Regions from separate parts of the Streptomyces sp. NPDC101178 genome, predicted to be linked through region 1. Evidence: riboswitches for the same ligand, from Rfam matches in the RefSeq annotation. Region 1 holds a riboswitch; the other holds the start of a gene.
The links. Region 1 has a riboswitch for S-adenosylmethionine ahead of thrC (threonine synthase). Riboswitches for the same ligand answer to the same signal wherever they lie in the genome.
Positions count from the first base shown of each region.

Region 2: another riboswitch for S-adenosylmethionine. It lies ahead of ACIRR8_RS29050 (aminotransferase class V-fold PLP-dependent enzyme); the one in region 1 lies ahead of thrC (threonine synthase).

Region 1 is NZ_JBIWOZ010000014.1:64,708-75,417, forward strand. Features, by position in the region: gene thrC (threonine synthase) at 1-785, opposite strand, end outside; SAM riboswitch class I at 804-931, opposite strand; gene ACIRR8_RS30330 (glucosyl-3-phosphoglycerate synthase) at 1,096-2,046, shown strand; gene ACIRR8_RS30335 (trehalose-6-phosphate synthase) at 2,128-3,519, shown strand; gene otsB (trehalose-phosphatase) at 3,527-4,384, opposite strand; gene ACIRR8_RS30345 (DUF3263 domain-containing protein) at 4,464-4,739, opposite strand; gene ACIRR8_RS30350 (ABC transporter substrate-binding protein) at 4,782-6,059, opposite strand; gene ACIRR8_RS30355 (ROK family protein) at 6,496-7,389, shown strand; gene nagA (N-acetylglucosamine-6-phosphate deacetylase) at 7,389-8,546, shown strand; gene ACIRR8_RS30365 (1-phosphofructokinase family hexose kinase) at 8,733-9,659, shown strand; gene ACIRR8_RS30370 (CBM35 domain-containing protein) at 9,724-10,710, opposite strand, start outside.
Region 2 is NZ_JBIWOZ010000012.1:135,047-145,756, reverse strand. Features, by position in the region: gene ACIRR8_RS29070 (c-type cytochrome) at 1-120, shown strand, start outside; gene ACIRR8_RS29065 (Rieske 2Fe-2S domain-containing protein) at 117-1,169, shown strand; gene ACIRR8_RS29060 (cytochrome bc complex cytochrome b subunit) at 1,166-2,812, shown strand; gene trpD (anthranilate phosphoribosyltransferase) at 2,936-4,000, shown strand; SAM riboswitch class IV at 4,076-4,193, shown strand; gene ACIRR8_RS29050 (aminotransferase class V-fold PLP-dependent enzyme) at 4,399-5,778, shown strand; gene ACIRR8_RS29045 (Lrp/AsnC family transcriptional regulator) at 5,844-6,125, opposite strand; gene ACIRR8_RS29040 (rhomboid family intramembrane serine protease) at 6,122-6,886, opposite strand; gene ACIRR8_RS29035 (hypothetical protein) at 7,081-7,323, shown strand; gene ACIRR8_RS29030 (NYN domain-containing protein) at 7,363-8,724, shown strand; gene ACIRR8_RS29025 (NlpC/P60 family protein) at 9,014-10,048, shown strand; gene ACIRR8_RS29020 (NlpC/P60 family protein) at 10,305-10,710, shown strand, end outside.

The DNA of each region.
Region 1 (10,710 bases):
TGGGAGCCGGACGCGATCGGGATGACGATCTGGTCGGGGAGCCGCCAGCCGAGCTGCTCGCAGATCTCGTACGCCAGGGTCTTGGAGCCCTCGCCGTAGTACGGGCGCAGGTTGACGTTGACGAAGCCCCAGCCCTCGCCGAGCGGGTCGCCGATGAGCTCGGAGCAGAAGCGGTTGACGTCGTCGTAGTTGCCCTCGATGCCGACCAGCTCACCGCCGTACACCGCGGCCATGACGACCTTGCCCTGCTCCAGGTCGTGCGGGATGAACACGCAGGAGCGCAGTCCGGCGCGGGCGGCGGCGGCGCCGACGGCACCGGCCAGGTTGCCCGTGGAGGAGCAGGAGAGGGTGGTGAAGCCGAAGGCGCGGGCGGCCTCGACGGCGATCGCGACGACGCGGTCCTTGAAGGAGTGCGTCGGGTTGCCGGAGTCGTCCTTGACGTACAGACCGCCGGTCACGCCCAGCTCACGGGCGAGGTTGTCGGCCTTGACCAGCTTGGTGAAGCCGGGGTTGAGGTTGGGCTTCTCCGCGACATCGGCGGGAACCGGCAGCAGCGGGGCGTAGCGCCAGATGTTGTCCGGGCCGGCCTCGATGCGCTTGCGCAGCTCCTCGGCGGAACCGGTGGGCAGGTCGTACGCCACTTCCAGTGGCCCGAAACAGGACGCACAGGCGAAAAGGGGGCCGAGCTCGAAACGCTCGCCGCACTCGCGGCAGGAAAGCGCCGCGGCGGGACCGAGGTCCACGGAGGCGGTGGTGGCATTACCTGCAACGGTCTGAACAGCCATGATGGCGGAGGCCCTTTCTCCTCATCTTCCTTGCGGCGCATTTCGCCACAAGACGGAATTGGCACCTTCCCCACCGTGACCTCGCGGTCGGTAGGAGGGTTGCCGGGACTTCAACGGGCCGTTCCCTCAGTCCCTCTGGATGAGCTCTGTGGCACTGGATCTTCGATCCAGGCGTTTGTGTGACGACGGACCCCGACATGCGACGGTCATCCGCGTTGTTCAAGACTGTAACCGAAGGACCGGACTGTTGAGATAGTCGTCCGAACGGCGAGATGGATCACACACAGCTCACATGCGAGGAGTTCAGACCGTGCTCGAAGAGGTGGAACGCTGGCTGACCAGGCGTTCCTGGTCGTCCGCCGACCGCCCGCTGAACCGGCTCACCGACGCCCGGGCCGCCGACCCGCACCGCACGTCGGTGAGCGTGGTGCTGCCCGCGCTGAACGAGGAGGCCACGGTCGGCGCGATCGTGGCGACGATCCGGCGCGAGCTGATGGAGAAGGTCCGGCTGGTCGACGAGCTGGTGGTGATCGACTCCGGTTCCACCGACGCCACCGCCGCCGTCGCGCGCGCGGCGGGCGCCCGGGTGGTGCACCGGGACGCGATCCTGCCGCGGATCCCGGCCCTGCCCGGCAAGGGCGAGGTGCTCTGGCGGTCGCTCCTGGTGACCAGCGGCGAGATCGTCTGCTTCGTCGACGCCGACCTGCGGGACTTCTCGGCGGACTTCGTCTCGGGGACGGTCGGCCCGCTGCTCACCGACCCCACCGTGCAGTTCGTCAAGGCGATGTACGACCGTCCGCTCGGCGACACCGCAGGTCAGGGCGGCCGCGTCACCGAGTTGGTGGCACGCCCGCTGCTCAATCTGCACTGGCCCCAGCTGGCCGGTTTCGTGCAGCCGCTGGGCGGCGAGTACGCGGTGCGGCGCTCGCTGCTGGAGCGGCTGCCGTTCCCCGTCGGTTACGGGGTGGAGCTGGGGCTCCTGGTCGACGCGCTGCACACCGTGGGTCTGGACGCGCTGGGCCAGGTGGATGTGGGCGTGCGGCGCCACCGCCACCAGGACGGGCAGGCGCTGGGCCGGATGGCGGCGGCGATCTACCGCACGGCGCAGCTGCGGCTCTCCCGGGGCCATCTGGTGCGGCCGGCGCTGACGCAGTTCGAGCGGGGTGCGGAGGGGTTCGTGCCGCGCACGCATGCGGTGGACACGGAGGAGCGGCCGCCGATGCGGGAGATCGCCGAGTACGCGGAGCGGTGGGCGGCGTGAGGCGCGGAGGACTCCGGCACCGTGGCGGGCGTGAGGCTCTGAGGCGTTTGGCGGCTTCCCTTACGGGCTAGGTTCCGCTACATGGTCACCGAGCACGCACCCGCCTCCACCGCCCAGGTCCTCGTCGCGTCCAACCGCGGCCCGATCACGTACACGCTCGGCGAGGACGGAACGCTCGACGCCAAGCGCGGCGGCGGCGGTCTCGTCTCCGGGCTGAGCGCCGTCGACGACAAGCTGTGGGTCTGCGCGGCCCTCGGCGACGGCGACCGGGAGGCGGTGCGGCGCGGGGTCGGTGAGCCGGGCGTACGGATGCTGGACATCGACGCCGAGGTGCACGCCGACGCGTACAACGGCATCGCGAACTCGGTGCTGTGGTTCGTCCACCACATGCTGTACCAGACGCCCGTGGAGCCGGTCTTCGACGCGGAGTTCCGCCGGCAGTGGGCCTCGTACGAGGCGTACAACCGGGCCTTCGCCCAGGCGCTCGCCGAGGAGGCGGGCCCGGAGGCGTCGGTCCTGGTCCAGGACTACCACCTGGCCCTGGTCCCCGGCATGCTCCGCGAGCTGCGCCCGGACCTGCGGATCGGCCACTTCTCGCACACGCCGTGGGCTCCGGTGGACTACTTCCGGCTGCTGCCGGACGACATCGGCGAGCAGCTGCTGCGCGGCATCCTGGGCGCGGACCGGGCCGCGTTCCTGACCCGGCGGTGGGCGGACGCGTTCATCGACTGCTGTACGGAGATCCTCGGCGGGACGGGCCGGACCAGGGTCGGCGTGCACGGGCTCGGGGCCGACGCGGACTTCCTGCGGCGGCGCTCGCGCGAGGCGGACGTGGACGAGCGGGTGGAGACGCTGCGGGAGCAGGTGGGCGAGGGCAGGAAGACGATCGTGCGGGTGGACCGCACCGAGCTGTCCAAGAACATCGTGCGCGGCCTGCACGCCTACCGGACCCTGCTGGAGACCCGCCCCGAGTGGCGCGAGCGCGTGGTCCACGTGGCCTTCGCCTACCCCTCGCGCCAGGACCTGTCGGTCTACCGGGACTACACGGCGGCGGTGCAGACCCTGGCCACGGAGATCAACGGGGCTTACGGCACGGAGAGTTGGACGCCGGTCCTGCTGCATGTGAACGACGACTTCGCGCGCTCGCTCGCCGCGTACCGGCTGGCGGACGTGGCGCTGGTCAACCCCATCCGCGACGGCATGAACCTGGTCGCCAAGGAGGTCCCGGTCGTCTCCGACCACGGCTGCGCGCTGGTGCTGTCGCGGGAGGCGGGGGCGTACGAGGAGCTGGGCGAGGACGCGATCGCGGTGAACCCGTACGACGTGGTGGCCACGGCACAGGCGCTGCACGAGGCGCTGTCGATGGGCGCCGAGGAGCGGACCGGCCGCACGAAGCGGCTGGCGGAGGCGGCGACCGCGCTCCCGCCGCAGCAGTGGTTCCTGGACCAGCTGGAGGCGCTGCGGCAGGAGTGAGGGGCGCCTACAACCGCTGGGCCAGGGCCGCCAGGAAGTCGACCACGGCGGCCGGGCCCGGGACCAACAGATCCGCGCGCTCGGCCAGTTCGGGTACTTCGGCGCTGCCGCTGCAGACCAGGAGGCCCGGGATGCCGTCCGGGCCGCCGCCGCGCAGCTTCTCCACGGCGGCGAAGGCGGCGAGGTCGCCGAGGTCGTCTCCGGCGTACACGACGGACGCGGCGTCGACCTCGCGTACGTACTCCGCGAGCGCCACGCCCTTGTCCATGCCCGGCGGGCGCAACTCCAGGACCTGGCGGCCCGGTTCGAGGATCAGCCCGTGGCGGGCGGCCAGCTCGCCGAGCGGGCCGCGCAGGGTCTCGAAGGCCGCCTGCGGGTCGTCGGCGCGGCGGGTGTGGACGGCGACGGCCTGCCCCTTCTCCTCGGTCCAGGTGCCGCGCCAGGAGTCGAACGCGTGCAGTACGCCGGGGAGTTCGGCCCGCGCCTCGGCGACGCCGGGGTGGGGTGCGGGGGCGGTCACGGTGCCGGTGGCGGCGTCCCAGCGCTCGGCGCCGTAGTGGCCGAGGACGACGAGGCGGTCGAGGCCGGGGACGCCCGCGAAGCCGCCGTACCGTACGGCGACGCCGGCGGGGCGGCCGGTGATCACGGCGATGGAGGCGACCTTCGGCGCGAGCGCGGCGAGCGCCTCCACGGCACCGGGGTGGGCGCGGGCGCGCTCGGGGTCGGGGACGATGTCGGCGAGCGTGCCGTCGAAGTCGAGAGCGATGACCGCGCGGCCGGGGCGGGCGAGGACGGCCTCCAGGCCCTCGCGGCCGGCCGGGGTGGTCGGGGTCGGGATCGGCGGCTGTGCGGAGTGGCTGCCCATGGGGTGAGCGTAGCGGGGTCCGGCCGAGCACGGGGCCCGGGCCCACCCGGGGCTCCGGGGGCAGCGCCCCCGGAAAGGCTCAGCGGCGCTCCCGCCGCGCCGCCCGCAGCCGGCGCAGCCGGTTCACCGTGACCGGGTCCTCCCGCAGCGCCCGCTCGTCCTCGATCAGCGCGTTGAGGAGCTGGAAGTAGCGCACCGGCGAGATGCCCAGCTCCTCCCGGATCGCCCGCTCCTTCGCCCCGGGCCCCGCCCACGGCCTCCGCTCCAGCGCGAGCAGCGCGCGGTCACGGTCGGACAGCCCCGGATCGGGCAGCCCCGGAGGGGTAGGCGCGGGCTCGGCGTCGGATGCGGTCATACAACCAACCTAACCGGGCAACCGCCCCCTCCGCGCCCGCCGCTACTCCGCGCTCTCCGCCTTCGCCGCCTCCGCCGCTATCTCCCCGAGCACCCGCTCCGGGGACCCGCCGGGAGCCACCGCCTCGCCGATGTTCGTCTTGATCGACTCGCTCACCGTCGCCCAGGACGTCTTGCCGAAGGGGGGCAGCTGGGAGTTGGGCAGCGCCGCCAGGAACTCGCGGAGCTTCGCGTGCTTGGAGTCGGTCTCCATCTCGGCGGAGGCGCTGCCGGTCACCGGGAGCAGGTCGTACTCGTCGGCGAAGGCGAGCACGTTCTCGTCGGAGTAGACGTAGTCGAAGAAGTCGCCGATCGCCTTGCGGTTGCCGTTCTGCTTGAAGCCCATCATCCAGTCGGCGACGCCCATCGAACCCTTGGTGGGCCCCTCGGCGCCGGGCAGCGGCACCATGCCGACCTTGACGCCCTTGGCCTCGGCCTCCTCCATCAGCGTGGGGTGGCCGTTGAGCATGCCGACCTCGCCCTTGGTGAAAGCCTCGAAGGCCTTCGCGCGGTCCAGCTTGCCCGGCGCGACGGGGCCGGTGAGGCCCTTGCCGACCAGGTTGTCCCGCAGCCAGCTGAACGTGGCGATGTTCTGCGCCGAGTCGATGTCGTAGAGGCCGACGTCGTCGACGTAACCACCGCTGTTGCTGAGCAGCCACATCAGCGTCTCCGCCTGCGACTCCTCCTGGCCGAGCGGCAGGGCGAAGGGGTACTTCACACCCTTGGCCTTGAGCGCGGTGGCGTCCTTCTGGATGTCGTCCCAGGTCTCGGGGGCGTCCAGGCCCGCCTGGCCGAAGAGCTTCTCGTTGTAGAAGAGCAGCCGGGTGCTGGCGACGAACGGGAGTCCGTACAGCGTGCCGTCGACCTTGCCCGCGTCGGTGAGGGTGGGCAGGAAGTTGGCCTGGGTGCGGATGGAGAGCATCTGGTCGGCGCTGTAGAGCTTGTCGTCCTTGGCGTAGTCCGCGTACGCGCCGATCTGCGCGATGTCGGGGGCCTTGCCCGCCTTCACCATCTCGGCGACCTTGCGGTCGACGTCCTTCCAGGAGTAGACGTTGACGTCGATCTTGATGCCGGGGTTCTGCTTCTCGAAGCCCGCCGCGACACCGCTCCAGTACTTCTCGGAGCTGTTGGCCGAGCTGTTGCCGTAGTCGGCGGCGACCAGCGTGAGGGTGACGTCGCCCGTGCCGCTGTCACCTCCGCAGGCCGACAACGTTGCCGTCATACCCAGCGCGGCCACCACCGCGGTCAGAACCGTAAAGCGCCGCTGCACAGCCTCGCCCATCCTCGTTGATCCATCTGGTCTCGGGCGGTGGCGCGACGTCACCGTACGAACCTCTGAACAGATCGGCCACGGCGCCGCCACCCGTCCTGCCACCGTCCGGATGAACTGCGATTTTCCCCCACGCCGGAGGGGAGGTCTACACCACCGGCGTATCGCTTCGGCAACGTATGCGGACCTCAGGGGCCACAACTGGCTTACGTGCTCTGGCAGTCGGGGCTCCGAACCCGTATGTTGGTCCAGACCATTGATTCGGACGGACCCGCGCCGGGCGTGCCCATTTCGTGGCTTTCCAGCAGAAACCGGTCCGCCTTCACTCGTTCATCATTTTGTATGGGTGCGCAACAAACCGCGCTAGTGGACTAGACCTTTTAGGGGTCGGCGGGCGAAACTGTCTCTCGTGAGACATGTCATCGCCCTCGATGTGGGCGGCACCGGAATGAAGGCCGCGCTGGTCGGGACCGACGGCACGCTGCTCCATGAGGCGCGGCGGGCCACCGGCCGGAAGCGCGGCGCCGACGCGGTCGTCGAGACCATCCTCGCGTTCGCCGCGGAACTGCGCGCCCACGGCGAGGAGCACTTCGGCGAGAGCGCGCTCGCCGCGGGCGTCGCCGTGCCCGGCATCGTCGACGCCGAGCACGGGATCGCGGTCTACTCCGCCAACCTGGGCTGGCGCGACGTACCGATGCGCACCCTGCTGGGCGAGCGGCTCGGCGGGATTCCGGTCGCGCTCGGCCACGACGTGCGCACCGGCGGGCTCGCCGAGGGCCGGATCGGTGCGGGCCGGGGCGCCGACCGCTTCCTGTTCGTGCCGCTGGGCACCGGGATCGCCGGAGCCATCGGCATCGGCGGGACCATCGAGGCGGGCGCCCACGGGTACGCGGGCGAGATCGGCCACATCGTGGTCCGCCCCGAAGGACCGGACTGCGGCTGCGGCCAGCGCGGCTGTCTGGAGACCCTGGCCTCCGCCTCCGCGGTGAGCCGGGCCTGGGCCGCCGCCTCCGGCGACCCGGAGGCCGACGCCGCCGACTGCGCCAAGGCCGTCGAGTCGGGCGATCCGGCGGCGATCGCGGTCTGGCGGGACGCGGTCGACGCGCTCGCCGCCGGGCTCGTCACCGCGCTCACCCTGCTGGACCCCAGCACGCTCATCATCGGTGGCGGTCTCGCCGAGGCCGGGGAAACCTTGTTCACACCACTGCGTGCGGCCGTCGAGGAACGCGTCACGTTCCAGAAGCTGCCCCACATCGTCCCGGCGGCCCTCGGGGACACCGCCGGATGCCTGGGCGCGGGGCTGCTCGCCTGGGATCTACTCTCCACGGAGGTTTCCGCCTGATGGCCGGACGCGCAGCAGACAGCACGGTCCTCGCGGGCGCCCGGGTGGTCCTTCCCACCGGGACCGTGGAGGACGGCCGGGTGACCGTCGAGTCCACCCGGATCTCGGACTCCGCCCCCGAGGACGCCCGGGTCATCGACCTCACCGGCCACTGGGTGGTCCCCGGCTTCGTGGACATGCACAACCACGGCGGCGGCGGGGCCTCCTTCACCTCCGGCACCGTCGACGAGGTCCTGCACGGCATCCGTACGCACCGCGAGCACGGCACCACCACGCTGGTCGCCTCCACCGTCACCGACGGGATGGACTTCCTCGCCCAGCGGGCCGGCGTCCTCTCCGAGCTGGTGGAGCAGGGCGACCTGGCCGGGATCCACTTCGAGGGCCCCTTCATCTCGCCCTGCCGCAAGGGCGCCCACAGCGAGCAGCTGCTGCGCTACCCGGACCCGGCCGAGGTCCGCAAGCTGGTCGACGCCGGGCGCGGTGCCGCCCGGATGGTGACCCTCGCCACCGAGCTGCCCGGCGGACTCGACTCCGTACGGCTGCTCGCCGACCTCGGGGTCATCGCCGCGATCGGCCACACCGACGCGACGTACGAGCAGACCGTCGAGGCGATCGACGCGGGCGCCACCGTCGCCACGCACCTGTTCAACGCGATGCCCCCGCTGGCCCACCGCGAGCCCGGTCCGATCGCCGCCCTCCTGGAGGACGACCGGATCACCGTCGAGCTGATCAACGACGGTACGCATCTGCACCCGGCGGTCCTGGAGCTGGCCTACCGCCACAAGGGCGCCGGCCGGGTCGCGCTGATCACCGACGCGATGGACGCGGCCGGCTTCGGCGACGGGCTGTACGACCTGGGCCCGCTCGCCGTCGAGGTCCGCGACGGCGTGGCCCGGCTGGTGGAGGGCGGCTCCATCGCGGGCTCGACCCTCACCCTGGACACCGCGTTCCGCCGGGCCGTCACCATCGACCGGATCCCGGTGGAGGACGTCGTACGGTCCATCTCCGCCAACCCCGCCCGCCTGCTCGGCGTGGACGACCGGGTCGGTTCGCTGGAGCCGGGCAAGGACGCGGACCTGGTGGTGCTCGACGAGGACTTCGTCCTGGCGGGCGTCATGCGCAAGGGCGAGTGGGTCATCGAGCCGAAGACGGCCTGAGGGCCTCTGTTCGCCTCGAAGGATCCGTCCGTGGGCGCCGCCCCGGTGGGCACGTAACGAAGAGATGGCGGTCGAGCCCGGGGACTGGGCCCGGCCGCCCTCCCTTTGGCATGATCACCAAGCCCGCAAGCACCGGCACGGGCCCTGCGCGGACGGACCGACGGATCGAGGGAGGTGCCGGACCAGGTGATCCTGACCGTCACTCTGAACAGCGCGCTCGACGTGACGTACACGGTCGACGCCCTCGTCCCGCACGCCAGCCACCGCGTCGGCGAGGTCACCGAACGCCCCGGCGGCAAGGGCCTGAACGTCGCCCGCGTGCTCGGCGAGCTGGGCCACGACACCGTGGTGACCGGCTTCGCCGGCGGCTCCACCGGAGACGTCCTGCGCGCCCTCCTCGCCCCGCTCCCGCCCCGCGACGCCCTCGTCCCGGTCACCGGGAACACCCGCCGCACGCTCGCGATCACCGACCGCTCGACCGGCGACACCACGCAGCTCAACGAGCCGGGACCGCAGGTGAGCGGCGGCGAATGGGCCACGTTCCTGCGGACGTACGGAGAGCTCGTCGCGGACGCCGACGCGGTCGCGCTCTGCGGCTCGCTGCCGCCCGGCGTCCACGTCGGCGCCTACGCGGAGCTGGTCCGGATCGCCCGCGCCGCCGCCGTACCCGTGCTCCTGGACACCAGCGGCGAACCGCTGCGCCGGGGCATCGCCGCCCGCCCCGACCTGGTCAAGCCGAACGCGGACGAGCTGGCCCGGCTCACCGGCTTCCGCGAGCCGCTCCGCGCCGCCCGGGACGCCCGCCGCCGCGGCGCCCACACGGTGATCGCCTCGCTGGGCCCCGACGGCGTCCTCGCCGACACCCCGGACGGCACCTGGCGCGCCGCTCCGCCCGCACCCGTCCGCGGCAACCCGACCGGAGCGGGCGACTCCGCGGTCGCCGGTCTGCTCTCCGCGCTGGCCGAGGGGCTCGACTGGCCCGGCCGGCTGGCCCGCGCGGTGGCGCTGTCGACGGCGACGGTCCTGGCCCCGGCGGCCGGCGAGTTCGACGCGGCGGCCTACGCGGAGCTGCTGCCGCGCGTGCGCGTGGAGCGGGTCGGCGATCCGGCCTGAGCCGCCCGGAACGCGGAACGGCCCGCCGGCGATGAGCCGGCGGGCCGTTGTGTGAGCAACCTGTCTACTTCTGCGTGACTTCCAGCCAGTCGAGCAACACGTCGCACTGGTTGCCCTCCTCGCAGGAGATCTTGATCTCGTTCTCGCCCTTCTGGAGGTCGACCGGCGCCCAGGTGGTCTGCCAGTTCTTCTCCAGGTTCGAGTCCGACGAACTGATGAAGTTCTTCAGGCCGATCGGCTGCGAGTTCGGCTTCCCGTTGACCGTCAGGGTCGCGTTGGCGTCGACGGCCGGGATGGCGTAGCGCACGGTGAGGCGGTACGAGCCCTCGGTCGGCATCTTCGCCTTCCAGGTCACCGAGGAACCGACCTGGTTGAAGCCCGAGACATAGCTGCCGCCGACGCCTTCTGCGCCCTTCACGGACTTGTCCGTGATGGTCGAGCCGCCGAGCGTCAGCGTCGCCGCGTCCTGCTTCGGAAGCTCGACCGGCGGCTTCGGCTCCTCATCCGGCTTCTTCTCCGGCTGACCGCTCTCCTCGGCCTTGTCGGCGGGGCCCTCCGAGGAGACGGCCTCGTTGTTCTTCTCGTCCTTGTCGCCGTCGCTGCCCGAGAGCAGCGCGGCGCCGATGCCGATGAGGACGACCGCGACCACGGCGACCGCCGCGATCAGCAGCGCCTTGGTGTTCGGGCCGCCGCCACGGCCGCCGGAACCGCCGCCGGACACCGAGCCGTGGTGCGCGGCGGGCGCACCGCCGGGGTAGGTCTCGGGCGCCGCGTACTGCGGGTTCGGCTGGTGGTACTGGGGTGCGGGTGGCTGGCCGTAGCCCTGCTGGGGCGGGTAGCCGTAGCCGCCGCCCTGCCCGGGCTGCGACGGGACCTGCTGCTGCCCGTACTGGCGCTCGCCGACCGTCCGTACCTGGTTGTACGACGTCCTGGGCACGCCCGGCTGCGCGGCCGGCCCCGGGTAGCCGTAGCCGCCCTGGCCGGGCGGCTGGGCGCCTGCCGCTTGTCCGTCCGCGTACAGATAGCCGAACGGATCGTCGTCCTCGGGCTT
Region 2 (10,710 bases), on a different contig from region 1:
TCCCTCGGCGGTCTGGGTCCGGTCAGCGAAGGTCTGTTCGCCTGGATCTTCGGGCTCGGCGCTCTCATCGCAACCGCCGTCTGGGTCGCGGCCCACACCGCTAAGGCCAAGAAGTCATGAGTAGCCAACAGATTCCAGAAGACAACCTGCCCGTAGTGCAGGAGACCGCGCACGGCGCGGTGGAGGGTACGGACGACCCGTTCGCCGACCCGGGGCTGCCGGCCCACAAGCCGCGCATCCAGGACCTCGACGAACGCGCGGCGAACCGCTCGGAGCGGGCCGTCGCGTTCATGTTCGTCCTCTCGATGCTGTCGACGGTGGGCTTCATCGCCTCCTACGTCATCTTCCCGGTGGACAAGATCGTCTTCATCTGGCCCTTCGGCCATGTGAGCGCGCTCAACTTCTCCCTGGGACTGACGCTCGGCTTCGCGCTCTTCTTCATCGGAGCGGGCGCCGTCCACTGGGCGCGCACCCTGATGTCCGACGTCGAGGTCGCCGCCGAACGGCACCCGATCGAGGCGCCGGCCGAGGTCAAGGCCCAGGTCCTGGCGGACTTCAAGGCCGGTGCCGAGGAGTCCGCGATCGGCCGTCGCAAGCTGATCCGCACCACCATGTTCGGCGCGCTGGCCCTGGTGCCGCTCTCCGGTGTGGTGCTGCTGCGCGACCTCGGTCCGCTCCCGGAGAAGAAGCTCCGGACCACGATGTGGGCCAAGGGCAAGCTGCTCGTCAACATGAACACGGGTGAGCCGCTGCGTCCCGAGCACGTGGCCGTGGGGTCGCTGACCTTCGCCAAGCCCGAGGGGCTCGAGGAAGACGCGCACGACTTCCTGTCGCAGATCGCCAAGGCCGCCCTGATGATCGTCCGCATCGAGCCGGACGACATCAAGGACAAGCGCCAGCGTGACTGGGCCCACGAGGGCATCGTGGCCTTCTCCAAGATCTGCACCCACGTCGGCTGCCCGATCAGCCTGTACGAGCAGCAGACACACCACGTGCTCTGCCCGTGCCACCAGTCCACCTTCGACCTCTCCGACGGCGCCCGCGTCATCTTCGGTCCGGCCGGCCACGCGCTCCCGCAGCTGCGGATCGGCGTGAACAGCGAGGGCAACCTCGAGGCGCTCGGTGACTTCGACGAGCCCGTCGGCCCTTCCTTCTGGGAGCGCGGATGAGTACTGCAGCAACCAACGAGCCCGCCGACCAGGCGGGACAGCGCAAGGCACCCGCGGGCGAGCGGGTCGCCGACTGGGCGGACGGCCGGCTCGGCATCTACGGCCTGGCCAAGGCCAACATGCGCAAGATCTTCCCGGACCACTGGTCCTTCATGCTCGGCGAGGTCGCGCTCTACAGCTTCATCATCATCATCCTCACGGGTGTGTATCTGACGCTGTTCTTCCAGCCGAGCATGAACGAGATCGTCTACCACGGTCCGTACGAGCCCATGCAGGGCATCCGGATGTCGGAGGCCTACGCCTCCACGCTGAAGATCAGCTTCGAGGTCCGCGGTGGTCTGCTCGTCCGGCAGATCCACCACTGGGGCGCGCTGATCTTCCTGGCCGCCATGTTCGTGCACATGTGCCGTGTCTTCTTCACCGGTGCCTTCCGCAAGCCGCGTGAGGTCAACTGGGTCTTCGGCTTCCTGCTCTTCGTGCTGGGCATGTTCACCGGCTTCACCGGCTACTCCCTCCCGGACGACCTGCTCTCCGGTACGGGTGTCCGCTTCACCCAGGGCGCGATCCTGTCCGTGCCGATCGTCGGTACGTACATCTCGATGTTCCTGTTCGGCGGCGAGTTCCCCGGCCACGACTTCGTGGCCCGGTTCTACTCGATCCACATCCTGCTGCTGCCGGGCATCATGCTCGGACTGCTGGTGGCCCACCTGATCCTGGTCTTCTACCACAAGCACACGCAGTTCGCGGGTCCCGGCCGGACCAACAAGAACGTCGTGGGCATGCCCCTGCTGCCGGTGTACATGGCGAAGGCCGGAGGGTTCTTCTTCCTGGTCTTCGGCATCATCGCGATCATCTCGGCCATCGCCACGATCAACCCGATCTGGGCGCTCGGCCCGTACCGCCCGGACCAGGTGTCCACCGGCGCCCAGCCCGACTGGTACATGGGCTTCGCCGAGGGTCTGGTCCGCGTCATGCCGGGCTGGGAGATCGTGTTCTGGGGTCACACGCTCAACCTGGGCGTGTTCATCCCGCTGGTCCTCTTCGGCCTGGTGCTCTCGCTGCCCGCGGTGTACCCGTTCATCGAGTCCTGGATCACCGGGGACAAGCGCGAGCACCACATCCTGGACCGCCCGCGCAACGCCCCCACCCGTACGGCGCTCGGTGTCGCCTGGATCACGGCGTACTTCATCGGCCTCGTCGGCGGTGGTAACGACCTGTGGGCCACGCACTTCCACCTGTCGCTGAACGCCATCTCCTGGTTCGTCCGGATCTTCTTCTTCGCCGGACCGGTCATCGCGTTCATCGTCACGAAGCGGATCTGCCTCGGCCTCCAGCGCCGTGACAAGGAGAAGGTGCTGCACGGTCGTGAGACCGGCATCATCAAGCGCCTGCCGCACGGTGAGTTCGTGGAGATCCACGAGCCGCTCTCGCCCGGTCAGCTGCACACGCTTACCGCGCACGAGCAGTACAAGCCGGTCGAGCTCGGCCCCGAGGTCGACGAGAACGGCGTCAAGCGCAAGATCTCCCCGGTCCAGAAGGTGCGAGCCAAGCTCAGCAAGGGCTACTACGGCGAGAACAACCAGATCGTCAAGCCCACCGCGGAGGAGTACAAGGAGATCACCTCGGGCCACGGCCACCACTGATCTCCTGACCTGATCGCCACCGTGAGAGCCCCGTCCATCCGATGGACGGGGCTCTTCGCGGTCCCGGCGGCTGGATAGGGTGGAGCCGTATCTTTCCCGGCTGTGGACCCCCTGGAGCGGACCATGAACGTTGTGACCCCGAGCGGCGGCGACAGCGTGGCGGACCGTTCCTGGCCCGGCCTGCTGAACCCCCTGCTCCGCGGCGAGAACCTCTCCACCGAGGAGACCGCCTGGGCGATGGACCGCATCATGAGCGGCGAGGCGACCGACGCGCAGATCGCCGGCTTCGCGGTCGCTCTGCGGGCCAAGGGCGAGACCGTGGAGGAGGTCACCGGCCTGGTGCGCGCGATGTACGCGCACGCCAACACCATCCACGTGCCCGGCCGCACCGTCGACATCGTCGGCACCGGCGGCGACCTCGCCAAGACGGTCAACATCTCCACCATGTCCGCGATCGTCATCGCCGGGACCGGCGCCAAGGTCGTCAAGCACGGCAACCGGGCCGCCTCGTCGGCGAGCGGCTCCTCCGACGTACTGGAGAAGCTCGGCGTCAACCTGGAGCTGACCCCGCAGCGGGTGGTCGAGGTCGCAGAGGCGGCGGGCATCACCTTCTGCTTCGCCGTGAAGTTCCACCCGGCCCTGCGGTACGCGGCCAAGGCCCGCCGGGAGCTCGGCGCGCAGACCACGTTCAACATCCTGGGCCCGCTCACCAACCCGGCCCAGGTGCGCTCCCAGGCCATCGGGGTGGCCGACGCCAGGATGGCGCCCATCGTCGCGGGCGTGCTCGCGGAGCGGGGCAACTCGGCGCTCGTCTTCCGGGGCGACGACGGACTCGACGAGCTGACCACCACCGCCACCTCGCGGGTCTGGGTGGTCCGCGACGGCACGGTCCGCGAGGAGCCCTTCGACCCGCGGGACGTCGGCCTCCCGCTGGTCCCCGTCGAGGCGCTGCGCGGCGCCGACGCCTCGTACAACGCCGATGTGGCCCGCCGCCTGCTGGATGGCGGGACCGGCGCGGTACGGGAGGCGGTGCTGCTCAACTCGGCGGCGGCGCTGGTCGCGCTCGACCCGGGCACCGGCACGCTGACCGAGCAGATCGCGGCGAAGATCCAGGTGGCCGCCGAAGCCGTCGACTCCGGTGCGGCGAAGCACGCGCTGGAGCGGTGGGTGGCGGCCAGCAACGCCTGAAACCGGCCAAGGGCGCAGTCCGGATGCCGGACTGCGCCCTTGCGCGTGCGCATACATATGGCAAGATGCTGCGCAGGTCATGAGTGACAGCGACTACGGCCCCGGCCCGCTGTCCGGCAACCCTCCGTCCGTGGCGGGGTGCCCCGGGTGAAGACCAGGCCGTAGGCAGCGAGGTCTGCGGCAAGCGCGGGCCCCTCGGCGTCCAGTGGACGTCAGCCCCCGGGGTCCTGGTCCCTAGGGAGCCTTCTGTGAGCAAGCGAATGCGTTAGGGCTCGTCCCAGGGCTTCTTCACGCCCTGAGCTGACCGCCCTTCTTCAGCGCGCCTTTCCCCCTTCCCCTCCTGCGTTGCCGCGTACCCGCCGACGCCGGATTTCGCCTGCCTGTTACGGGAGTTCGCCATGTCTGTCTCCACCGCTGCCATCGACCCGTCGGTTTGTGCCCCGCTGCCCGTTCTGGGGCAGGATGTCACCGTTCCGCTCGTCACCGGCGGTGAGGTCACCTACGCCGCACTCGACTACGCCGCCAGCGCCCCGGCCCTCCAGCGGGTCTGGGACGACGTGGCCGCGTACGCCCCGTACTACGGCAGTGTCCACCGCGGGGCCGGATACCTCTCGCAGCTCTCCACCGACCTCTTCGAGAGCAGCCGCCGCACGGTCGCGGAGTTCCTCGGCTGCCGCGCGGAGGACCAGGTCGTCTTCACCCGCTCCACCACCGACTCCCTCAACCTGCTGGCCGCCGCGCTCCCGGCGGACTGCCAGGTCTTCGTGTACGAGACCGAGCACCACGCCTCCCTGCTGCCCTGGCGCGACGCCCGGGTCACCTACCTCAACGCGCCCCGTACGCCGGGCCAGGCGGTCCAGGCGCTGGAGCGGGCGCTCGCCGACCGCGACCCCTACGGCCCGGCCCTCGTCTGCGTCACCGGCGCCTCCAACGTGACCGGTGAGCTGTGGCCGGTGAAGGAACTGGCCGCCGCCGCCCACGCGCACGGCGCCCGCATCGTCCTCGACGCCGCCCAGCTGGCCCCGCACCACCCGGTGGACATCGCGGAACTGGACGTCGACTGGGTCGCGTTCTCCGGCCACAAGCTGTACGCGCCCTTCGGCTCAGGGGTCCTCGCGGGCCGCGCCGACTGGCTCCAGGCGGCCGAGCCGTACCTCGCCGGTGGCGGTGCCTCCCGCAAGGTCGCCCGGCGCGCCGACGGCGGCGTGGACGTCGACTGGCACACCACGGCCGCCCGCCACGAGGCCGGTTCGCCCAACGTGATCGGCGTCTACTCCATCGCCTCCGCCTGCAAGGCCCTGACCGAGGCCGGCTTCGACACCCTGGTCGCCCGGGAGCAGGAGCTGGTGCGCCGGGTACGCGAGGGCCTCGCCGAGGTCCCCGAGGTCCAGGTGCTCTCGCTCTTCGGCGACGACGCGCCCCGCGTCGGCGTCATCTCCTTCGTGGTGCGCGGCTGGAACAGCTCGCACTTCGCCGCCGCCCTCTCCGCCGAGTACGGCATCGGCGTCCGCGACGGCCTCTTCTGCGCCCACCCGCTGGTCCGCACCCTCCTCGGCAGCGACCCGCAGGACCCGGGGGAGTGCGGCGCCCCGGAGGCCGAGCCGGGCGAGCGCTTGCTCAACGCGATCCGGGTCAGCTTCGGCGCCGGTACGCCGGACGAGCACATCGAGCGGTTCCTGCGCGCGGTCACCGAGCTGGTCCGCGAGGGCGCCCAGTGGAAGTACCGCACCGAGGACGGCCGCTGCGTCCCGGACCGGGGCACGGCCGCCCAGGTCTGAGGCCTGCACAGCACGTCGGCCGGGAACAGGCGCGCTGCCTGTTCCCGGCCGAGGTATGTCGGAGGTTACGCGTCCAGGCCGATGGCGAACGCCGCTTCCAGGTCGTGCTGGGAGTACGTACGGAACGCCACATGCGTGTCCGTGCCCTCGACGCCCGGGATCTTGCTGATCCGGCCGGGGATGACGTCGGCGAGGTCGTCGTGGCGGGCCACCCGGACCATGGCGATCAGGTCGTAGGTGCCGGTGACGGAGAAGACCTCGCTGACACTGTCCAGCGCGGCGATGGCCTCGGCGATCTCCGGAATCCGGTCCACGCTGGTCTTGATGAGCACGATCGCGGTGATCACGGCTGTCTGTCTCCCTCGGTCGCCGTGGCTGGAACCTTCACTCTAGTGCGTCCCCGATAGCGTCCCCAGGCGTACAGGAACCCCGCCGCGAACCCCGCCACATGCGCCAGATACGCCACCCCCGGCCCCGCGTCCGCCGCCTGCGCCGCCGCCCACTGGAGCCCGAACCAGAAGACCAGCACGATCCAGGCCGGAAAGCGCAGCGGCAGGAAGAAGAGGAACGGGAACAGGCTGGTCACCCGGGCCTTCGGGAACAGGTAAAGGAACGCGCCGAGCACCGCCGAGATCGCGCCCGACGCCCCGACCAGCGTCTGCTCCGAGTCCGCGTGCGCCGCCGCGTAGCAGACCAGCGCCAGGTAGCCGCACCCCACGTAGAAGAGGGCGAAGTGCACGTGGCCCATGCGCTCCTCGGCCATCGCCCCGAACACGTAGAGGAAGAGCAGGTTGCCCAGCAGGTGCAGCCAGCTGCCGTGCACGAACAGCGCGGTGAACGGCGTGGCCAGCACGCGTGCCGAGCCCTCCCACAGCTCGGCCGGGATCACGCCCCACCGCTCGAAGTACCCGGCCTGCGCGGCGAGCAGCGCGTCCTGGCTGCCGTAGGAGGCGCCGCCGAAGCCGGAGAGCGGGCTGATCACGAAGATCGCGCAGCACAGGGCGATCAGCCCGTACGTCACCGGCGCCCCGCCCACCGTCCCGCCCGCCGCGCTGTCCCGGACCTTCCCGGCCGAGGCCCGCCAGTCGAACCGCCGTACGTCGATCATGTACAGAGCATGACGTACCAGCGGAGAACGGGACGGAGCGCCTCGCCGTGCCGATGCCTATACGCGAGGCCGTAGGGTTACGCCAGGACTTCCGCAGTTCGACGGCGCACCGCGAGATCCTTGACGTAGGACAGGAAGCGACACGGCGGCACGCCCTGCGCGCGCTGTCGGAGACGACGAAAGAGGACGCAACGATGACGACGGTTCCCCTGCCGACCGACGGGACCCGCTGGCGCTGCACCCTGTGCGGCAATCTCACGCGCTTCGACGTGACGCGGTCCTCCAAGGTCGTGGAGTACGTGCACCTCGACCTGGCCGGTGAGTCCAGTGTCGAGGAGCGGGAGGTGGTCAGTGAGACCATCGAGTCGGTCCGCTGTCGTTGGTGCAACGCGGTGGACCAGATCGAACTGGTGGACAGGCCGGGTGCCGCCTCCTGAGGGAGCGCGCCGACAGACAGATCTATGGGGTGACGGACGGTGGATCAGCCGACCAGTGGCGCCGAATCGGCCGATGCGGCCGACGACGGTGCCGAGGCGCTCGACCGCCCGCTGCCCGAAGGCGTACGGCGGCGGGTCGTCGCCCTGGTCGCGGACGCCTTCGGCGGTCTGACCATCGCCGAACTGCCCGCCCAGTTGCGGCAGTACGCCCGGTTCACCCCGACCCGGCGGGCCAAGTTCGCCGGGAACGCGATGGCCGCCGCGCTGGAGAGCGACCCGCTCTTCCGCCAGCGCATCGGTGAGCGGCTGAGCCAGGCCCAGCCGGAGCTGGCCGGTGCGCTGGAGGCGGGTTCGCCGCCCGCCGCCGCCGACCCCGTCGATGTGGCCGCCGCCGCCTACGTGCTGCGCCCCGTCGGCTGGGTCAAGCTGGTCGAGGCGGCCGGCGAGGAGGTCCAGCGGGCCGACGCGGAGCGGGTGGAGGAGGAGGCCCGGCGCGAACTGCTCCAGCTGCGCGAGGAACTGGAGCGGGCGCGCGCCCACACCCGCAGCGAGACCGAGCGGCTGCGCGCCGAGCTGGACGCGGCCCGCAAGGAGTCCGAGTCGCTCCACCGCAAGCTCCGCTCCGCGCAGAGCGAGGTCAAGCGCGGCGAGGCCGCCCTGCGCCGCTCCACCGCAGAGGCGGAGGTGCAGCGGGCCGAGGCGGCCGCCCAGCTCTCCGCCGCCGAGAGCGAGTCGCGCCGGCTCAAGCACCGGCTCGGCGAGGCCGAGGCGGCCCTGGAGGCGGGCCGCAGGGCCTCCCGCGAGGGCCGTTCGGTGGAGGACATGCGGCTGCGGCTGCTCCTGGACACCGTGCTGGACGCGGCGTCGGGGCTCCGCCGCGAGCTGGCCCTGCCCCCGGTGACGTCCCGCCCGGCCGACAGCGTGGACGCGGTCGAGCCCGGCCGGATGTCGCCCAAGGACATCGCCGCCAGGGCGCTTTCGGACACCGACCCGGCCCTGCTCGACCAGCTGCTGGCGCTCCCGCAGGCCCACCTCATCGTGGACGGCTACAACGTCACCAAGACCGGCTACCCCCAGATGCCGCTGGAGAAGCAGCGGTTGCGGCTGCTGGGCGGCCTCTCGGTGCTCGCCGCGCAGACCGGCGCCGAGATGACCTGTGTCTTCGACGGCGCCGAGCTGGCCGCACCGGTGCTGCTCGCGCCGCCGCGCGGAGTGCGGGTGCTGTTCAGCAAGGCGGGGGTCACGGCGGACGAGCTGATCCGTCAACTGGCCCGCGCGGAACCGCCGGGACGGCCCGTGGTGGTGGTCTCCACCGACCGCGAGGTGGCGGACGGGGTGGCCAAAGCCGGTGCCCGGCCCGTCGCGTCCGTGTTGCTCCTCAAGCGGCTTTCGCGCGTCTAGGTACAGTTGTGCGACATGTGTGGCATGCCGGATTTTTGGGAACGTACCGTCAAGTCGCCGCTACACGTGGTGGAGTGAGAGTAAAAAAGTGCCTGATGTGACAAGAAAAATCCTGTGAGGATTTGAACTGATCACAAGATGGTCACTAGGTTTAGCCCTCGAACCTTCGCACGGTTGATCACCCATTGGGGGTGGCGGCGAAGGAACCGCCGAATCCGTGAGTGCACGGAGCCGGGGATTCTTTCCCCCAGCCCGGTAGGCGGCTCTGAGGAAGAAGGAGCTCGCCTTCGTGGCGTCCCACCGTCGTCCCAAGCAGCCGAGCCGCGCCCGTGTGACCGTGCTCACCGCGACCGCCGCCGCGGCTGTGGCCCTGACCTCCCAGGCCGCCCACGCCGACCCCAAGCCGACCAAGGACGAGGTCAAGGCGGAGGTCGACAAGCTCTACCACGAGGCCGAGGCCGCCACCGAGAAGTACAACGGGGCCAAGGAGCAGCAGGACAAGCTGAAGAAGCAGGTCGACGCGCTCCAGGACAAGGTCGCCCGCGGCCAGGACGAGCTCAACACCCTGCGCGGCGAGCTGGGTTCGATCGCCACCGCGCAGTACCGCTCCGGCGGCATCGACCCCTCGGTCGCCCTCTTCCTCGCCTCGGACCCGGACAGCTTCCTCGACCAGGCCTCCGCGCTCGACCAGCTGACGGTCAAGCAGACGGAGTCGCTGCAGAAGATCCAGGCCAAGCAGCGCACCCTCGCCCAGCAGCGCAAGGAAGCCCAGGACAAGCTCGGCGACCTCGCCGACGTCCGCAAGCAGCTCGGCGAGAACAAGAAGAAGTACCAGGGCAAGCTGGCCGACGCGCAGCGCCTCCTCAACAGCCTCACCGCCGCCGAGCGGGCGAAGATCCAGGAGGAGGAGGCGGCGAAGGACCGCGCCAGCCGCGCCACCAGTGAGCGCGTCGAGCTCGGCAACGAGGCTCCCGCGTCGGGCCGCGGAGCCGCCGCCCTCTCCGCCGCCGCCACCCAGCTCGGCAAGCCGTACGTCTCCGGCGGCTCCGGCCCCAACTCCTACGACTGCTCCGGGCTGACCCAGTGGGCCTTCGCCCAGGCCGGTGTCGGCATCTCCCGGACCACGTACACCCAGCAGAACGACGGCACGAAGATCGGCCGCAGCGAGCTCAGGCCCGGCGACCTGGTCTTCTTCAACGGCCTGTCGCACGTCGGCTTCTACGCCGGCAACAACCAGATCCTGCACTCCCCGAAGCCGGGCACCGTCGTCCGCTACGAGTCCATGGACTACATGGGCACCTTCCAGTTCGGCGTCCGCATCTGACGCGTCCGAACTGACGCCACGCCCGCCCGGAGCGACGCCCGAACGAGGGAATCGCCCCACCCCGCACTGACGCCCTGCCCCGCCCGGAGACCGAGGTCACCGGCGGGGCAGCGCCGTTTCGACGCCTCTTCCGCCACCGCCGGGGTCTTTGGCCGCCCGGTGGTCGTCCGATTACTGTCTGGCTGCTGCGCGGCTCCCGGTACGGACCCGCGCGTTCCTGCGTCAACTGCGTCAGCGGAAGGAAGTGCGGCTTCCTGTGGTGTCCCATCGCCGTCCCACCCAGTCCGGCCTCCATCGGGGCGTCCGCGTCACGGTCGTCTCGGCGGCCGCCGCCACCGCGGCCGCGACCCTGACCGGGGCCCCGGCGAGCGCCGACCCCCAGGACACCCGCGCGAGCGCCAAGGCGGCCGTCGACCGGCTCTACGGCGAGGCCGAGAAGGCCACCGAGCTCTACAACGAGGCCGGGGAGCGGGTGGAGCGGCTACGCGGCGAGGCGGACCGGGCCCAGGACGCGACCGCCCGCGGCCAGGAGGCCATCAACCGGATGCGGAACTCGCTCGGCGCGATGGCGGGCGCGCAATACCGCACCGGCTCGATCGACCCGGCTCTCGCGCTGCTGCTCTCCTCCGACCCGGACACCTACCTGGAGCGGGCCGCCGCGC